3 regions of the Pseudoalteromonas sp. NC201 genome follow, and region 2 is predicted to be linked to each of the others. Evidence: predicted binding sites of a transcription regulator. Region 2 holds the regulator's gene; each other region holds the start of a gene.

Region 1 (5,679 bases), 1.7 Mb from region 2:
CTGCTCAGCTAACGCCTCTAAGTCATTACTCACATCTGCATTACTCTGCGCACTTCGAGTAATTTCAGAAATACTGCTACTGAAATCATTAATATTTTCGCTGATTTCCGCAACCACCGTTGTTTGTTCTTCCGTTGCCGTTGAAACCTGAATATTCATACCGACGATTTCATCCACCGCCTTGTCTATATCAGTCATGATTTGAGCTGACTCATTGGCCCTATCAACTCCTGCAGCTGCACTCGACTGTGCATTCTCCATTGACGACACGGCATTTTGTGCCATGCCCTGTAGCTTGCTGATCATATCTCGGATAGATTCCGTGGCTTTTTGCGTATTATGTGCCAATTGCCTGACTTCATCGGCAACAACCGCAAAACCTCGGCCTGATTCCCCAGCTCTCGCAGCTTCTATTGCAGCGTTTAACGCCAAAAGGTTTGTTTGTTCAGCCACACCTTGGATCATTAACACCACTTGGTTGATTTCATTCGACTGGTCATTCAACGCTTTAATTAACTGCGCGTTATCACCGACTTCACTAGCGAGGCGTTCAATAGCCTGAATATTTTGCGAAATAACATCCATCCCTTGTTTTGCAAGCTGACCTGACATTTCGGCCTTGTTCGCGGTATTCATCGCATTATGTGCAACCTCCTGAATTGCACTACTCATTTCTGTCGCTGCGGTTGCGATCATTACCGTTTGCTGCTCTTGTTCTTGTGAAGTGCCCGCAATTGACTGACTAATTCCATTTAGCTCATTGGATGTTGAGGACAGACTATTCACCATCGTAACTAGGTTGGTAACTAACTCATGTAAGCTCGACACCATAGTATTGAAGTCGTTTCCTATCTCACTCAGCTCGTCCTGCCCCTCAACCACTACACGTTGGGTTAAATCAGCATCTCTTGCAATGTTGCCAATACGCATACGCAAACGACTGAGTGGTTCGTTAATTGACCTAAATATCAACATACCAATCAGCACCATTACGATCACAATAGTAACGGAAGAGATAATCATCGCCGTTTTTGTCGCACTGGCTTCTGAGCGGCCAACATCTCTTAGTGCACTTGCCTCTGCAAGTTGTAACTCAATTAGTGCATTGTAGCTTTCACTTAGGGGGTCAAAGGCGGCATAGAGATCGTGTACAAATTTATCATAAGGAATTTCTTCAAAAGTATTCGTATTAACACGACTCGTGTAGTTGGTAAGTAATTGTTTAACAGCAAGCTCAGCGGATTCAACCTGCTTCACCAAACTTCGCTCTTCACTCGTCAATTCTGTAGATAAATATTGGCTCCATTCTTTTTCAGCGATATTTTTAGCTTCTTCGATTTGCTTTAACGCGGCACTGTTGGATAATTGATGGCCTCGTAACTTGTGAAAAGTATCTACAATAACCACCGCATAGTTGTCTGACACTACTTTTATTTGCCTCAGCGGTACAACTCTGTCGTCATAAATACGGTCAATGTAATTGATAAGATTTGATAATGTTCCAATTGTAAAGATAGTAGCGAGAATAAAAAACACAGCAGGTATGCCCGAAAGCGACAACAATCTGCTTTTAACTGAAACCCTATTTAGCATAGTCTGATTTTTATTGAGTAAACATAGAAATAAAGTATTACTCAAAGTTCATAGATTACAATAATAATTGCAAATTAAGCAGCGCATTATTGATATGCATCATACTTCGTAACTGTGTCTCTTAACTGTATAGGTTTGATTTTTAAACCTATTACAAAAAAAGAGGAGAAGCTTTTATCGGCTTCTCCTCTTTTATTCCACGTCGAAATCACTTTCGCTTAACACTCTTCGTTTTCAGCGTTCATGTTCTCTTTTACATCTTCACACGCGTCTTCCACGCTATTTTCTACTTCCTGAACTGTTTCATCGAAACGCTCACCAGCATCTTCCGCCGGACCTTCGCTACAACCAAAAAGTGCTAAAATTGAAACAAAACCAAATGCTTTTGCTAATGTAATTGCTGATTTCATAATCTATCTCCTAAAACCGTTTTTGTACGTTAATTCCCTTTTACCTGGGAGCTCGTGCTTTGCCAAAAATAAACGAAATAATCATAAAGGCGATAAACACAAAGAATAGAATTTTCGCCATACCTGCCGCAGCGCCAGCGATTCCAGTGAAACCTAGCACGGCTGCGACAAGTGCTAGGAATAAAAACATTACAGCCCAACTCAACATAACATTCTCCTTAGGCAGTTAGCTCTTGCAACTGCTTCATTTGATCGTGACAAGCTTGCATTCTGGTTTGAATTTGCAGTAATACACTCTTGCATTTAGGTGGAAGATCTTTGCTTAATGCTTTATCAAGCTTGCTTAACACTTTGTCTTCCACTTCTTCTAGCTGAGAAATATAGGTGTGCTCTTTGTCGGTGCTCACCATACCAACCAACTTGGTGTACGATTCACGAATGTCGATGCTAAGCGCTGAATCTGTCTCAATTTCACCTTCGTCAATAAGAACAAATGGTTGTAGATCCGAGATTGCTTGCGCTTTATCTACAATCATTTGGTCAAATACGCGGTTTAATTCGATATTATCTAGCTTCTTTTTAGCTTCAGTGTAAAAATCAACACCACCATTTAATACTTTGATGAGCTCTTTTACCGGCCCCATGTCGTAATTTGAATCTGCCATAAATAACTCCTTTCGTTGCGATATTTAATAAGTGCATTTTGCAAATATTATTTTCTGTCCCTTTCACTAATGCAGATTAAATGCCAAACCATAAACCTTTATTATATAAGGCTTTTTAATCTAAGCACCTTCAGACCGGTGAAAATATTACAAACTAGATGTAAATTATTCCTGTGATAATTGCGTACTTAAGGTTGTGCTCCCTTTAGCATTGAAATCCATAGTCCTAATTGGGAAAGGAATTAAGATATCGTTATCAGCTAATACACGGTTAATGGTGCAAATTGCTTTGTGCCTGACCACCATAAAGCCCGGATCTGCTGGGTAATCTATCCAAAACCACACTAATAGATTAATAGAGCTGTCACCAAAAGACTCTGCATAGACATCTGTTTCTTTTTGGCTTACTACGAAATCAAGCTTGTTAATTGCCTCAACAATCACCTCTCGGGCTTGCTCTGGGTCGTCCGCATACGAGATACCAACTGGTACTTCTATTCTTCGCTTGCCAAGCTTAGTGTAGTTTTGTAACTCATTCTTAAAGAGAATTTTGTTGGGGATATAAGACAGCTGGCCATAAAAGTTTTCTACTAAGGTGTTTCTCAAATTGATTTTGCTTACCGTGCCAAAGCAATCCTTGGTTCTTATAATGTCACCGACCATAAAAGGTTTTCTGACCCCCATCACAAATCCAGCGATGAGGTTCTCGGTCATGTCTTGGAATGCAAAGCCAATAGCAAGGCCAATGATCCCCGCCCCAGCCAACAATGACATTACAGCACCTGATAGTTTTACTATATCTAAAGCGAAGAAAATCCCAATGGCAATAATAGAGACTTTAAATATGGAACTAATAAGTGAAGCCACTTGTTCTGTCTTTATTGCTTTTTTAATTGCCTTTGAAAACCAAATTGAAGATATTTTAGCCAAAACAGTGAAGAATATGAGTATCATTAAGGCTAGGATCATATTCGGTAGTAACTGCACACCGGATTCAAGCCAAGAGATTAACTTATCATTAATTAACGTCCAGAATTTTTCTAAATTCATAATCAAATATTCCTATTTAAGTACTCGACAAATCTAGAATGCAGTAATCATTCCTAGTTATATTAATTAGCCGTTCATGGAAAAGGTAATTATTACAAACTAATTTACACATCTTCTCGGTAAATTCTTCCTTAAAACTTACTCTATAAAAATAAATCACATAATTATCAATAAGTTAATGGTTGGCACAACAACTGCAACAGATAATTCGACTACGAAATTAAAGGAGTTTAATTATGAAAAAGACATTAATTGCAACTGTACTAGTATCTTCACTTACTACTGCTTCAGCATTTGCTGCTGATAACTCTTGGGAAAAAGAAGCGAGTGACGCTTGGATAGACGGTAAAGCAGAAGCAACACTGCTTTTCAACGGTGAACTGAACAACTTTGACATTAACACTGATGTAAAGAACGGCGTTGTAGTGCTAACCGGTAAAGTTGAACACTCAGTAGATAAAAAGCTAGCTGAAGAACTGGTACTAGGTATCGATGGCGTAAAAGAAGTGAAAAACGACCTGACTATCGTAGATATGTCAGATGAGCGCAAAAAAGAGCGCAATTACGAAAGCGATAGCGGTTTTACTGACGCAAAAATCGCAACAGTAATTAAGTCTCGCTATCTGTTCGACACAGATGTAGATGGTACTGACATCGATGTTGATGTGGAAGGTTTAGTCGTAACACTAAATGGTCATGTAGGTAGTGAAGCAGAGCGCAAACTTGCTGTGCAAATCGCGAAAAACGCCAATGACGTTAGAGATGTAAAAGATAACCTTCGCGTTACCACAAAATCATAAGCCAATTTTGATTTGAGGGGGGCTTTCCCCCTCCCATACTTATATTGATTTAAGGAGTAAAGATGAAACAATTAACAATTGCTGCTGCGCTACTTGCCTCTCTAGGTCTTGCATCCACAGCCGCTCACGCGGAGTCTGATTTTGGACTAGATGATTATAAAATTTACACAGGTATCGGCTATGGCCAATACTCTTTCCAATGGGAAGATCGTGAGAATGACACTTCATTCGACGACGACTCTTCTATGCTAAAAGCGTATGTGGGTACAAAAATTAATCCATATTGGAGTTTTGAACTTGCCTATGAGAACTTCGACGAAGCAAGTGACATTGACAACTCTGCTGAAATAGACGGTATTTCTTTATCTACACGTATTTCAGCTCCACTAAACGAACATTTCTCAGTGTATGCAAAAGGTGGTTGGCTTGAGTGGGATGCTGATATCTACGCGGATATTCCAGCTGTAGGTCGAGTTTCATCTAGCCTTGAAGGTGGCGACTGGCTCTATGGTGCCGGTGTTGAGTTTCACCTCAATGAAAACGTTAACATGCGGTTAGAATACACTCGCTATGAACTTGAAGACAATATCGACCCTGATATGGACGTAGCTGCCGTCTCTATCGAATATCAGTTTTAAGCAGTAATTTTGGCTCTATAGCCTCCCAATTATTTCCCCTTTGACTCAGTCCTGGCTCTTCCACAAGAGTCTGGTTTTGGCGCTACCACTTGGTAGCGCTTTTTTTGTTTCTTCCTTCATAGTAATCCCATACTAACTTACTCATTTAAGTAACTAAACCAAGGCAAGAAAACCGGACTCGTAATTCCGCCGTAGCTCGCTATCGCTAAGGCCGAAATTTATATAGGCAAGGTAATAAATTTGCTACTTTGTTACTCGAAATAAGAAGTTTATACCTATCCAACATCAGTCGAAATCTCTCATCGAGCACGAAGGTTACTAAATAAAAATCCACTGTTGCAGATCCCTGTAATCCTGCTGAGTAAAAGATACGAATGGGTTATCGCTGTTGTGAGTCAATGTAAAAGCTGCAAGCTTTGTGACCACAATACCCTGTAGGTTCTGCTATGTAACATTTACACCCTTCATTTCGCATCTACCGACAAACGATACCGGAAAACATTAACCTTATGAATTTAAACAA
Region 2 (5,679 bases):
CATACTGTCAGGAGACTTAGTTAATAAGGTATTGACTGGTAAGGCACCCAAGAAACAGTTGTCTTTATCGACAACATATAGCTCATCTGTGCCGTCTGGCAATTCGCCTTTAAGACGTAGATATCTAAATACAACTTCCAAGGTAACATCGGGTCGAATAGTTACCGTGTCGGTGCTCATTAGCGCACCGGCAGAGTGTTCCTTGTAGGACAAAGCTTGTGTCGCACGTTCTCTATCTTGGCTATCCATCGCTCCGATAACGTCTTTGTAGACGGTATCAGGCAGGCTTCTTAGGACATCACCAAGGTCATCGTCGTCCATGTCTTCTGTAGCGGCGGCGATTAGCTCAGGTTCCATCTGGGCGATGATCCCAAGTCTTACGTCCTCTGACAGTTCCTCTAAGACATCCCCTTGGATATCTGGGTCAACAAGCTGCCACAGCATAGAGCGAATTTTATGAGGGGATGATTCTAAAAGCAGTGCAGTGTCACAAGGTGCTGTTTCTGCGAGCATACGCCTAACTTGAACAAACTGACCACTGTTTAAGGCGTTAGTTACCTTTTGGAGTTGTTCCAGTGTGTAGTCTTGTTCAAATACTTCAGGCATAGGCATCCTTTTTGATATTAATGGTGGTTAACGTGATTAAGTTAACCCTATTCATTTATTTTATCGCAGAAATCAATTTCTTAATTTGAATTTTATTCGTGTTGTTTCTGCTGGTGGGTTGCTATCGTTAATATACGTTAAAGGTGTACGCAACGATAAAGTAGGATTTTCCGGCAACTAGCTTTACTGCACGAAAGAAACCTAAATTGGTATTACAGTGTAACTCAGTTTATTAGGAACTACCAAGGTTTACGCTTAATTATGAGAGACTTATTAGACCACTTTGGTTACGGAGGAGGGGGAGATTAGCAGGGAGTAAATGAATCAGGCCTTATTGTTTTACTGACGATTACTCGGATTCATTAAACTTATTTTCTATCAGTCCGCCAATGGCGTCTAGTGCATACTGAGCATCAGGACCTTCACAAACCACTCGGACTTCTTTCCCTTGGCTGCTTTCAAGTAACAACAGCGCTAGTACGCTGTCAGCAGCAGCACTTTTGTCTCCTTGATATAAGGTCACTTCGGCATCAAATTGGGTTGCTAATTGCGCAAGAACCGTCGCTGCTCGAGCGTGCAGGCCGAGTTTGTTTTGGATTAAAAACGTATCTTCTAACATTTAACCCTCTTGCTCTCGGTGACGAATTTTGACGTTGGGATGGGTTTTAGCAAAACGTTCACCAATGGTTTGCGCTAAGTATACCGAGCGATGTTGCCCACCTGTACATCCTATTGCGATCGTTAGATAACTGCGATTGTTACGCTCTAAGTGTGGTAACCAAGTTTGTACGAAGGTTTGGATCTGCCAAGTAAACTTTTGCACGATGCTGTGACTCGACAAATAGTCTTTGACTGGTTGATCTAAGCCAGTTAGCGGCTTAAGCTCAGGCTCCCAATGTGGGTTGGGTAAAAAGCGCGCATCAAAAACGTAATCCGCTTGTTTTGGGATGCCGTGTTTAAAGCCGAAAGATTCAAAGGTAATAATGAGTTGTTTGTCTTTTTTACCTAAGATTTTTTCGCGGATATCTTCTGCAAGTTGATGAACGCTCAGGCCTGTAGTATCAATGAGAAAATCGGCGCGAGTGATCAGCACGTCTAACAATTCCCGTTCTTTCTTTATCGCAACATCTAATGGAAGATTATGCAGTGAAAGAGGGTGCAAACGGCGTGTTTCTGAGAAGCGCTTTATCAGGGTTTGATCGTCACTGTCTAAATAAAACAGGGTAGGTTTGGCAAAGCCTGGTAAGTATTCAAGAATGTCATTAAACTCGTCCTGTTCTTTAGGTAAGTTTCTAACATCAATACTGACTGCAATTTTATTATAATTGTCCGAAACACTGCGGACTAAAGACGGCAGCAAATTGACCGGAATGTTATCCACACAATAGTAGCCTAAGTCTTCCAATACTCGAAGCGCTACAGATTTACCAGAGCCTGAGCGGCCACTGATAATGATAAGCTCGAGTCCTTTTTCTTCATCACTCATCAAGTTCACCTTGGATCACTGCATATAACTCATCATCACTTTTTGCTTGCCTAAGCATTTTGCAAAAAGACTTGTCTTTGAGTGTATCAGCAATCGCCGCTAAGGTCTTCAGGTGCTGTTGATTATCACCTTCAGGTACGATGAACGCGACAAAAATATCGACAGGCTGCTTATCTATGGCTTCAAACTGGATCCCTTGCTCGCTGACAAGCACCATTGCAAGGATTTTATCCAAACCTTCAAGTCGACCATGGGGAATGGCAATGCCTTTACCGATCCCTGTGCTGCCTAATTTCTCTCGCGCCATTAAGGCGTCCAAGATAGCATGCTGACTGGTATTTGGAATTTGGCTATGAGCCAGTTCGCTGATGTATTCTAAAATACGTTTTTTGCTATTAAAAAGGACCGCAGCTTTACTGCAGTCCTTGTTCACTAATTCACTTAATTTCATCTTAGTGTCGAGTGAGCTTCTCTTTGTGTTTAATAACTTGACGATCTAGCTTGTCGATAAGGCCATCAATTGCGGCATACATATCTTGATGCTCTGTTGATGCAAATAGCTCGCCGCCGTTTACGTGTAATGTTGCTTCTGCTTTTTGTACTAGTTTCTCGACATCAAGGATCACATGCACATTATTGATATGATCAAAGTGCCTTTCTAGCTTCGCAAACTTGTTGGTGACATAGTCTCTTAATGAGTCAGTAATTTCTACATGGCGACCAGTTAGATTTAGTTGCATAAGCATTTTTCCTTCTTGGGTTTTACGTCTTATATCAAGCTTTTACGCTGATTTGACGGTGGAATGGCTAGGGATTCACGATATTTTGCAATCGTACGTCTCGCTACCTTAATTCCTTGCTCAGCTAAGATATCTGCAATTTTGCTGTCACTCAATGGCTTCGCGGTATTCTCTGCAGCTATCAGCTTTTTGATAAGTGCTCTAATTGCTGTAGAAGAGCACTCACCTCCATTTTCCGTACTTACATGGCTAGAGAAGAAATACTTCAGCTCAAATATTCCCCGAGGTGTATGCATGTATTTTTGTGTTGTCACACGGGAAATTGTGGACTCATGCATCTCAACCATTTCAGCAACATCATTTAGCACCATAGGGCGCATTGCTTCGGGGCCATGTTCAAAGAATGCCTGTTGTTGTTGCACAATGCAATTGGTAACTTTTAATAAAGTATCATTTCGGCTTTCTAAGCTTTTAATAAACCACTTTGCTTCTTGTAAATGTGAGCGAATAAACTGACTATCCGTACTGGATTTCGCCGTTCTAGACATCGCAGCGTAATGGTCATTTACTCTTATTTTAGGCATAGCATCAGGATTTAGCTCTACGACCCAACGACCTTTTACTTTTTTCACCGATACGTCAGGGATCACATATTCAGGCTCTTCATGAATAATGCTTGCCGCAGGCTTTGGGTTAAGGCTATGTATTAACGTCATGACCTCTTTGAGATCGGCTTCTTTAAGGCGCGTTTTCTTAGCCAAAGTTCGATAGTCACGGCTGGCAAGCAAGTCGATATGCTCTGTCAGGATCATTTTTGTTTCGGCAATCCATGGGGTATCTGGGGCGAATTGGTTTAGCTGAATGCATAAGCATTCTTGTAAACTACGCGCTGCGATACCGACAGGGTCAAAAAGCTGAATGCGTTTGAGTACGGCTTCGACTTCATCTAGCTCAATAGGCTCTTCGCTATTCTCGTCATTAATGCTTTCTAAAATGTCTTCGCAAGACAGTGTTAGAATGCCTGACAGGTCGACCGCTTCAATAATCGCAATCGCAATAGCTCTATCTGTTGGACTAAATGGTGTCAGTTCGAGTTGCCACATGAGATAATCGTGGAGAGATTCAGAGGTTTCCCCTTGATAAACATTATCGTCATCGGGAAGTGGACCTGAGCTTGCAGCAGGCGCTGCACTCATATACTCGTCCCAAGTGACATCCATGGCAAGGTCATCGCTCACAGTGTCTTTGCTCATGGCGGTATCTGAGTCTATCTCATAGTCACTAACCTGCGTTTCATCGGCTGAATCTTGATTGTCGTCAGCACGGCTCTTTTCTTGGCTGTGTTGGTCAGCGTTTTCGCCGTCAGTATTATCACCTTCTTCCACTTCCAACAATGGATTGCTGTCTAATGCTTCTTGTATTTCTTGTTGCAGATCCAATGTACTAAGCTGCAGCAAGCGAATGGCTTGTTGCAGTTGCGGAGTCATTGTAAGTTGCTGCCCCATGCGCAGCTGTAATGATTGCCTCATGTATCTCTAACAATCCTTTTTAACAGTTATTAATACTACGTCTTAACTATAGCTTGAATTGTTCGCCTAGGTAGACATCTCTTACGGTTTGATCTGCCAAAACATGTTCTGGCGTGCCTGCAGCGATTAACTCACCATGTGAAACGATGTAGGCCTTTTCACATACGTCCAGTGTTTCTCTAACGTTATGATCGGTGATAAGCACACCGATACCACGGTTTTTTAGGTGCTCTATGATTGTCTTTATATCTAACACCGAAATAGGATCAACACCAGCAAAAGGTTCATCTAACAGGATAAACTTAGGGTTTGCGGCTAAAGCACGAGCAATTTCGACTCGTCTTCTTTCGCCTCCCGACAATGCCATGCCCTGTGAGTCGCGAATGTGTTGAATATTAAACTCATCCAGTAACTCGTTTAGTTCAGCTTCTCTTTCAACTTTAGATAAGTCTTTTCGAGTTTCTAAAATCGCCATCAAATTTTGATAGACCGTGAGTTTTCTAAAGATTGAAGACTCTTGCGGTAGATAGCCAATACCAAGTCGTGCACGGCTGTGCATCGGTAACAAAGTGATATCTTCGTCATCAATCTGAATATAGCCTTTGTCGCTTGGTACTAACCCTACAATCATGTAGAACGTAGTGGTTTTACCTGCACCATTTGGTCCTAATAAGCCTACAATACTGCCAGCCTGAACACTTAAACCAACATTTTTGACGACCTGACGACCTTTATAACTCTTTGCTAGACCAGTTGCTTTGAGCTCGCTCATTAATTGTTACCTTCTTCCTGCGCTTTTTTCTCTTTAGCGTCTTTTTTGTCATCAACAGGAACAAGGATGGTTCTTACTCGAGAGTCTTCTTGGTCTGAGCGCTCAGCGCTGATCAATTGCTTTTCAATGTCATAGGTGATGACTTGAGCATTGATTTTTTGCCCAGTTTGATTGATTTCAGCATCACCAGAAATCACTAGGGTTCCCTTCGCTACGTCGTAACGGATTTCATTTGCTTTGGCTTCTAGTAAGTTGCCATCGGGTTGACGTTCGCTAAAAGTGGCAGGGCTGCCAGTTGCCACAAGCAGTTGCTTGTTAATGCCGAGCTCCGCGCGGCGGTGGACCTCTAGGCGATCGGCATTTATCTTTCTGTTGCCATGAATAATAACAACATTCTGTTCAAAAATACCGATGTTGCTTTGCAGTTGAGCTTGCTGACGGCCAGCATCAATAATGACTTCATTTTGTTCTGCAGCAATTGCTAGAGTAGAACTTGCAAGCAAGCCGATGAAAACTAGTTTGTTAATGATTTTACTGGTCATAATA
Region 3 (5,679 bases), 990 kb from region 2:
AACATGGTGACGATGCACTTACAAAAGGTTCTGTGATTGTACAGGAACCAGTTCAGAATCTATCAGTGGGTATCTATGATGAATCTGGAGCGCTTGTAAAGACGCTTGAATTTGGCGAACAAAGTGTGGGCGCTGTGCGATTCGATTGGGATGGTAAAAATAAAGACGGTGAGATGATGCCTCCAGGTGAATACACCATAAAAGCGGAGGGTATGATTGAAGGTGAATATCAAACTTTACCGTCGGCCACATTTAGAAATATAGACAGTGTTAATGTTAATGGTGCTAACGGCATCGTCATTAATACCAAAGAAGGCGCGGTGCGCTTAACTGATATTGCTGAAATAGCATAGTAGTTTTAAAGAATTAACCTTAAGAACTTAGAGGTGAGAGTATGAGTTTCAATATAGCACTGACAGGTATTGCCGCCGCGCAAAAAGACTTGGACGTAACAGCAAATAACATTGCTAACGTGAACACGACGGGTTTTAAAGAGTCTCGCGCAGAATTTGCTGATGTTTACGCGTCTTCGGTTTTTAGCTCTGGCAAAACGAAAAATGGCGATGGTGTACAAACTACCATGGTTGCACAGCAGTTTCACCAAGGATCATTAAAGTTTACGCAAAACTCGCTAGACTTGGCGATTGAGGGCGAAGGCTATTTTGCCATGTCAAACTCGCTCCAGTCACAAGATTTCACCTATTCTCGAGCGGGTGCATTTAAGCTCAACAAAGACAACTTTATCGTGAATGCTAAGGGTGATTACTTGCAAGGCTTTCCAGTCGATCCATCTACAGGTGATACCACGTCTTTGAGTTTAAGCACAACATCACCCGTTCAAATTCCAGATGCATCAGGTTCTCCTCGTGCAACATCGCAAATCTATACCTCGTTTAACCTAGATGCGACTGCGCAACCACCTACGATTGCTTTTGATCCTGAGCAACGTGCCTCATATAATTCAAGAACAGCAATTACGGTATATGACTCGTTGGGTGAATCACATACATTGCAGTTATTCTTCAGAAAAACAGCGGATAATGAGTGGTCTACTTACGCAACAATGGACGATAAACCTTTTAACCATAATGCGCAGCAAATTGATCCAGCAGCAACACCACCTGTTCCTTATACGCCAGTTAGTGTGTTCCGTTTCGATGCTAGCGGTATTCCATCACAGACGGCTGCCGATCCTTCAGCTACGCCGCTTGTTTTTAACAACAATACTGGCTCGACATTTAACCCCTTAAGTCTTGCTGGACCTCAAGATGCAGTTGACCCAACTATCGGTATGTCAAACTTGCTTGATAACGGTGCAACTTTTCCGAATGATATTGTTGTTAACTGGCGTGATGAAGCAAATACTGCTCAAAAGCTACCAACGCAATATTCATCAGGTCGATTTGAAGTCAAAGCATTGGAACAAGATGGTGCGACCGTCGGCCGTTTAGCAGGTATTGATATTGGTACTGATGGTAAAGTTGTGGCTTCATATACTAACGGCGACTCAACGTTCTTAGGGCAAGTCGCGCTAGTACGCTTCCCGAATTCTCAAGGCCTTCAGGCGATTGGTAATACTGAGTGGAAGAAGAGCCTATCTTCTGGTGAGCCACTTGCAGGCGAGCCAAACACAGGTACTCTCGGTGGTATTAGTTCATCTGCGTTAGAGCAATCGAACGTCAACCTCACAAACGAGTTAGTTGACCTTATCAGCGCCCAACGTAACTTCCAAGCGAACTCTCGAGCGCTTGAGGTTAACTCAACATTACAACAAAATATATTACAGATCCGATAATATATTATGCCCTCCAAAGGCTGCTACAAAGGCAGCCTTTTTTATGTCCGTCAAAAACATCTCGTCACTTTGGCACTGTGCTTGCATTAACTAGACTAAGTTTGAATTTTATAGGTCATCGTCATGGATAAAATGGTGTATATCGCAATGTCAGGCGCTAAGCAAAGCTTACGTGGTGTGGCACTTAAGGCGAATAACCTTGCTAATGCCAATACGACTGGCTTCAAAGCAGATTTTGCTCAAGCGCGCTCAATGCAGGCGTTTGGTGAAGGGCTACCTACACGGGTTTTTGCTATGCAAGAACGCCCAGGGACCAATATGACCGGTGGCGCAATCGTTGAAACTGGCCGTGAGCTAGATATTGCAGTAGATGATAAATCATGGATCAGTGTTGTTGATGCCTCGGGTGAAGAAGCTTACACCAAAGTCGGCACGCTCAATATTCGTAATGACGGCGCGTTGGTCACAGCTCATGGGCGTCAACTTATTGGCGAAGGTGGACCTATTGTCTTACCTATCCCCGTTGATAAAGTGGTGTTTAGTGACGATGGCTCTATTCAAGTGCGTCCACAAGGCGCTCCTGCTAACTTTCTTGAAGTGGTTGATCGGCTGAAAATTATTGAAGCAGATAATAATAAGCTGCAAAAAGGCAATGACGGCCTTTATAGACCAAAAGAGGATAAGCTAGAAGATGGGATCTGTGGCTTTTGTGAAATATCACCAACCGCAAAAGTGATGAGTGGCTTCTTAGAGATGTCCAACGTCAATCCCGTTCATGAGATGGTGGATATGATCAACCATCAAAGACAATTTGAAATGCAAATTAAGCTGATGAAAACAGCTGAAGAAATAGATGAGCGACACACTTCGCTCCTACGCATAGTTTAAGAGTGAGGTAGAGATCATGAATCCGGCATTGTGGATAAGTAAAACAGGCTTAGATGCTCAGCAAACTGATATTTCAGTTATTTCGAACAACTTGGCGAACGCCAGTACCGTCGGCTACAAAAAGAGTCGGGCGATATTCGAAGACTTATTATATCAAAACATCAATCAGCCAGGTGGCCGCAGCTCTCAAGATACAGAATTACCGTCTGGTTTGATGCTTGGTGCAGGTGCCAAAGTAGTCGCCAACCAAAAGAACTTTTCTCAAGGTAATATGTTAAGTACCGAAAACTCTTTGGATTGGATGATCCAAGGCCCGGGCTTTTTTGAGATTCAGATGCCAGATGGCACAACTGCGTATTCAAGAAACGGTCAGTTCACGACGGATGAAGAAGGTCGAATTGTTACCTCAGGTGCGGGTTTTCCTGTGTTACCTGAGATGAACGTACCCGACGATGCACAGTCAATTACTATTTCTCAAGATGGTGAAGTATCGGTGCGCGTTGCAGGACAAGCTGAAAACGTTGTTATCGGACAGTTGACGATCAGTGACTTTATTAATCCATCAGGTCTTGAACCGATTGGACAAAACTTGTACACAGAAACTGCGGTAAGTGGTGCACCAGTACAAGGTAATCCAAGCGTTGAAGGGCTAGGTAAGATTGTGCAAGGCGCACTTGAAACGTCAAACGTTAATGTGACCGAAGAGCTTGTAAATCTAATTGAGACACAACGCGTGTATGAGATGAACTCAAAAGTGATTTCAACGGTAGATCAGATGCTGAGCTACATTAATCAACAGCTGTAATTGGGTAGGGGGTATTATGCGTGCATTATATTTAGCCATCGTAACGGTCGCTGCATTATCTGGATGTAGTACAACACAAAATAAAAATGTGGTGCGTGACGATCCGTATTATGCGCCTATCTATCCCGAGGATAATCAAGCCCAAATGGTGGCAACAGGGTCATTATTTAATACGCAGTTTTCCAATGATCTTTATGCTGACAAAAAAGCGTTAAGAGTCGGCGATATTATTACCATCGTACTCAGAGAAACGACTCAGGCGACCAAAGCTGCAAATTCTGAGCTGGATAAATCCAGTGATTCGAGCTTAGACCCTGTGATTGGTCTTGGTGGCAATGCCATCAATATCGGAAAGGAAGCGATACAGTTTGGTGCTAAATCCAGTTCTTCTTTCTCTGGTGATTCGAAGTCTAATCAGTCAAATAGCTTATTCGGGAATATATCGGTCAATGTAACCCGAGTATTGCCTAACGGTAATTTAGTGATCCGCGGTGAAAAGTGGTTAACCCTCAATACTGGCGAGGAATTTATTCGCTTAGAAGGGTTGGTAAGACCTCAGGATGTGACCGCAGATAACACTGTTGAGTCTAATCGAGTGGCAAATGCCAGAATTCAATATTCAGGTAAAGGTGACCAACAAGAAGTGCAAAGTGCAGGTTGGTTAACGAGTTTCTTTATGAGCGCGCTGATGCCGTTTTAAGGTGCTGAAAATGAACAATATGCTTAAGAATATTTTGCTTATCGGTGCGGCCATTACGTTGGTTGGTTTTTCTTCTTTGGCTTCTGCTGAGCGAGTTAAAGACGTCAGTATGGTTGAAGGTGTTCGTTCAAACCAACTGGTTGGCTACGGCCTAGTTGTAGGCTTGCCTGGTACCGGTGAGCAAACCAGATTTACCGAGCAAAGCTTTAAAGCGATGTTGAATAGCTTTGGCATAACGATGCCCGCAAGCTTAAAGCCAAAAATTAAAAATGTTGCGGCTGTTGCGGTTCACGCAGATCTGCCACCTTTTGTTAAGCCCGGCCAAACCATTGACGTTACCGTTTCATCTATTGGTAGTGCTGGTAGTTTACGAGGCGGTACTTTACTTCAGACCTTTCTAAAAGGGGTCGATGGTAACGTATATGCAATTGCGCAAGGAAGTTTGATTGTTGGTGGTTTGGGTGCTGATGGTGCCGATGGGAGTCGAGTTGTGATCAATACGCCGACTGTTGGTCGGGTGGCAAACGGCGCGACAGTGGAGCGAGCGGTACCGAGTCCGTTTACTCAGGGTGATTACATTACCTTTAACTTGAATAGACCAGACTTTACTACTGCAAAACGCTTGGCCGATACTATCAATGGCCTTGTTGGACCAAATAGTGCAAAACCTATGGATGCAGCCTCAGTTCGAGTAATTGCACCAAGAGATCCGTCTCAGCGCGTTGCGTATTTATCTACGCTAGAGAATCTTGAATTCAAACCAGCGGATACCGCTGCGAAGATCATCGTTAACTCGCGCACTGGCACTATCGTTATCGGCAAAAATGTCAAGTTGCAGCCTGCGGCAATTACTCATGGCGGCCTTACCGTAACAATTGCTGAGCAGCAAAATGTGTCACAACCTAATGCGCTGGCGAATGGCGAAACAACAGTGACGCAGCAAAGCATTATCGACGTAAATCAGGATGACTCTCGAGCGTTTGTGTTTGACCCAGGCGTGAGTCTTGATGACTTGGTTAGGGCAATTAACCAGGTTGGCGCAGCACCTGGCGATTTAATGGCGATCCTTGAAGCGCTAAAAGAAGCAGGCGCGATAAATGGTCAATTAGTCGTCATTTGATGTTCCATTATTAATCAACTAGTTAGCCCCGCAATTGTGGGGCTTTTTTTTTGGCTCGGATTTTGCATTTCTATTTGTATAGTTATTAACGTCAAACAGTGCTGAGTGTATGAACACCGACCAATTGAAAAATCAAAGCTTTTTTGACCTAGGAAACCTTGATTCGATCCGTAAAGAGGCGCTGAAAGGTGCTGGCGATCAAGGTGCCTCAGATCAGGCATTGAAGAAGGCGGCACAACAGTTTGAGTCTATCTTTACGCAAATGTTGTTACAAAGCATGCGTAAAGCGAATGAGGCGCTAGAGGATAAAGACAGTCCATTTAACTCTAGTGGTGTCAAATTTTTTGAAGAAATGCATGATCAGCAACTTT

Evidence for each region. Region 2 encodes sigma-54, which starts transcription at its own class of promoters, with help from an activator protein. Its sites were predicted from a motif close to GTTGGCACGNNNNTNGNNT; they were not measured.
Region 1: PNC201_RS12440 (PA2169 family four-helix-bundle protein) is a predicted target of sigma-54. The motif match lies at 2,738-2,756, and genes of this name have one in related genera.
Region 3: PNC201_RS05735 (flagellar basal body rod protein FlgF) is a predicted target of sigma-54. The motif match lies at 1,864-1,882, and genes of this name have one in related genera.

What each region holds. Positions count from the first base shown of each region.
Region 1 is NZ_CP022522.1:2,869,729-2,875,407, forward strand. Features, by position in the region: gene PNC201_RS12425 (HAMP domain-containing methyl-accepting chemotaxis protein) at 1-1,536, opposite strand, end outside; gene PNC201_RS12430 (hypothetical protein) at 1,812-2,003, opposite strand; gene PNC201_RS12435 (DUF1328 domain-containing protein) at 2,044-2,211, opposite strand; gene PNC201_RS12440 (PA2169 family four-helix-bundle protein) at 2,222-2,668, opposite strand; gene PNC201_RS12445 (mechanosensitive ion channel family protein) at 2,834-3,718, opposite strand; gene PNC201_RS12450 (BON domain-containing protein) at 3,955-4,518, shown strand; gene PNC201_RS12455 (outer membrane beta-barrel protein) at 4,581-5,156, shown strand.
Region 2 is NZ_CP022522.1:418,091-423,769, forward strand. Features, by position in the region: gene mgtE (magnesium transporter) at 1-606, opposite strand, end outside; gene PNC201_RS01760 (HPr family phosphocarrier protein) at 956-1,225, opposite strand; gene rapZ (RNase adapter RapZ) at 1,226-2,092, opposite strand; gene ptsN (PTS IIA-like nitrogen regulatory protein PtsN) at 2,085-2,543, opposite strand; gene hpf (ribosome hibernation promoting factor) at 2,545-2,832, opposite strand; gene PNC201_RS01780 (RNA polymerase factor sigma-54) at 2,862-4,361, opposite strand; gene lptB (LPS export ABC transporter ATP-binding protein) at 4,408-5,133, opposite strand; gene lptA (lipopolysaccharide transport periplasmic protein LptA) at 5,133-5,675, opposite strand; gene lptC (LPS export ABC transporter periplasmic protein LptC) at 5,665-5,679, opposite strand, start outside.
Region 3 is NZ_CP022522.1:1,412,005-1,417,683, forward strand. Features, by position in the region: gene PNC201_RS05725 (flagellar hook assembly protein FlgD) at 1-353, shown strand, start outside; gene flgE (flagellar hook protein FlgE) at 395-1,795, shown strand; gene PNC201_RS05735 (flagellar basal body rod protein FlgF) at 1,919-2,683, shown strand; gene flgG (flagellar basal-body rod protein FlgG) at 2,700-3,488, shown strand; gene flgH (flagellar basal body L-ring protein FlgH) at 3,505-4,188, shown strand; gene PNC201_RS05750 (flagellar basal body P-ring protein FlgI) at 4,208-5,308, shown strand; gene flgJ (flagellar assembly peptidoglycan hydrolase FlgJ) at 5,418-5,679, shown strand, end outside.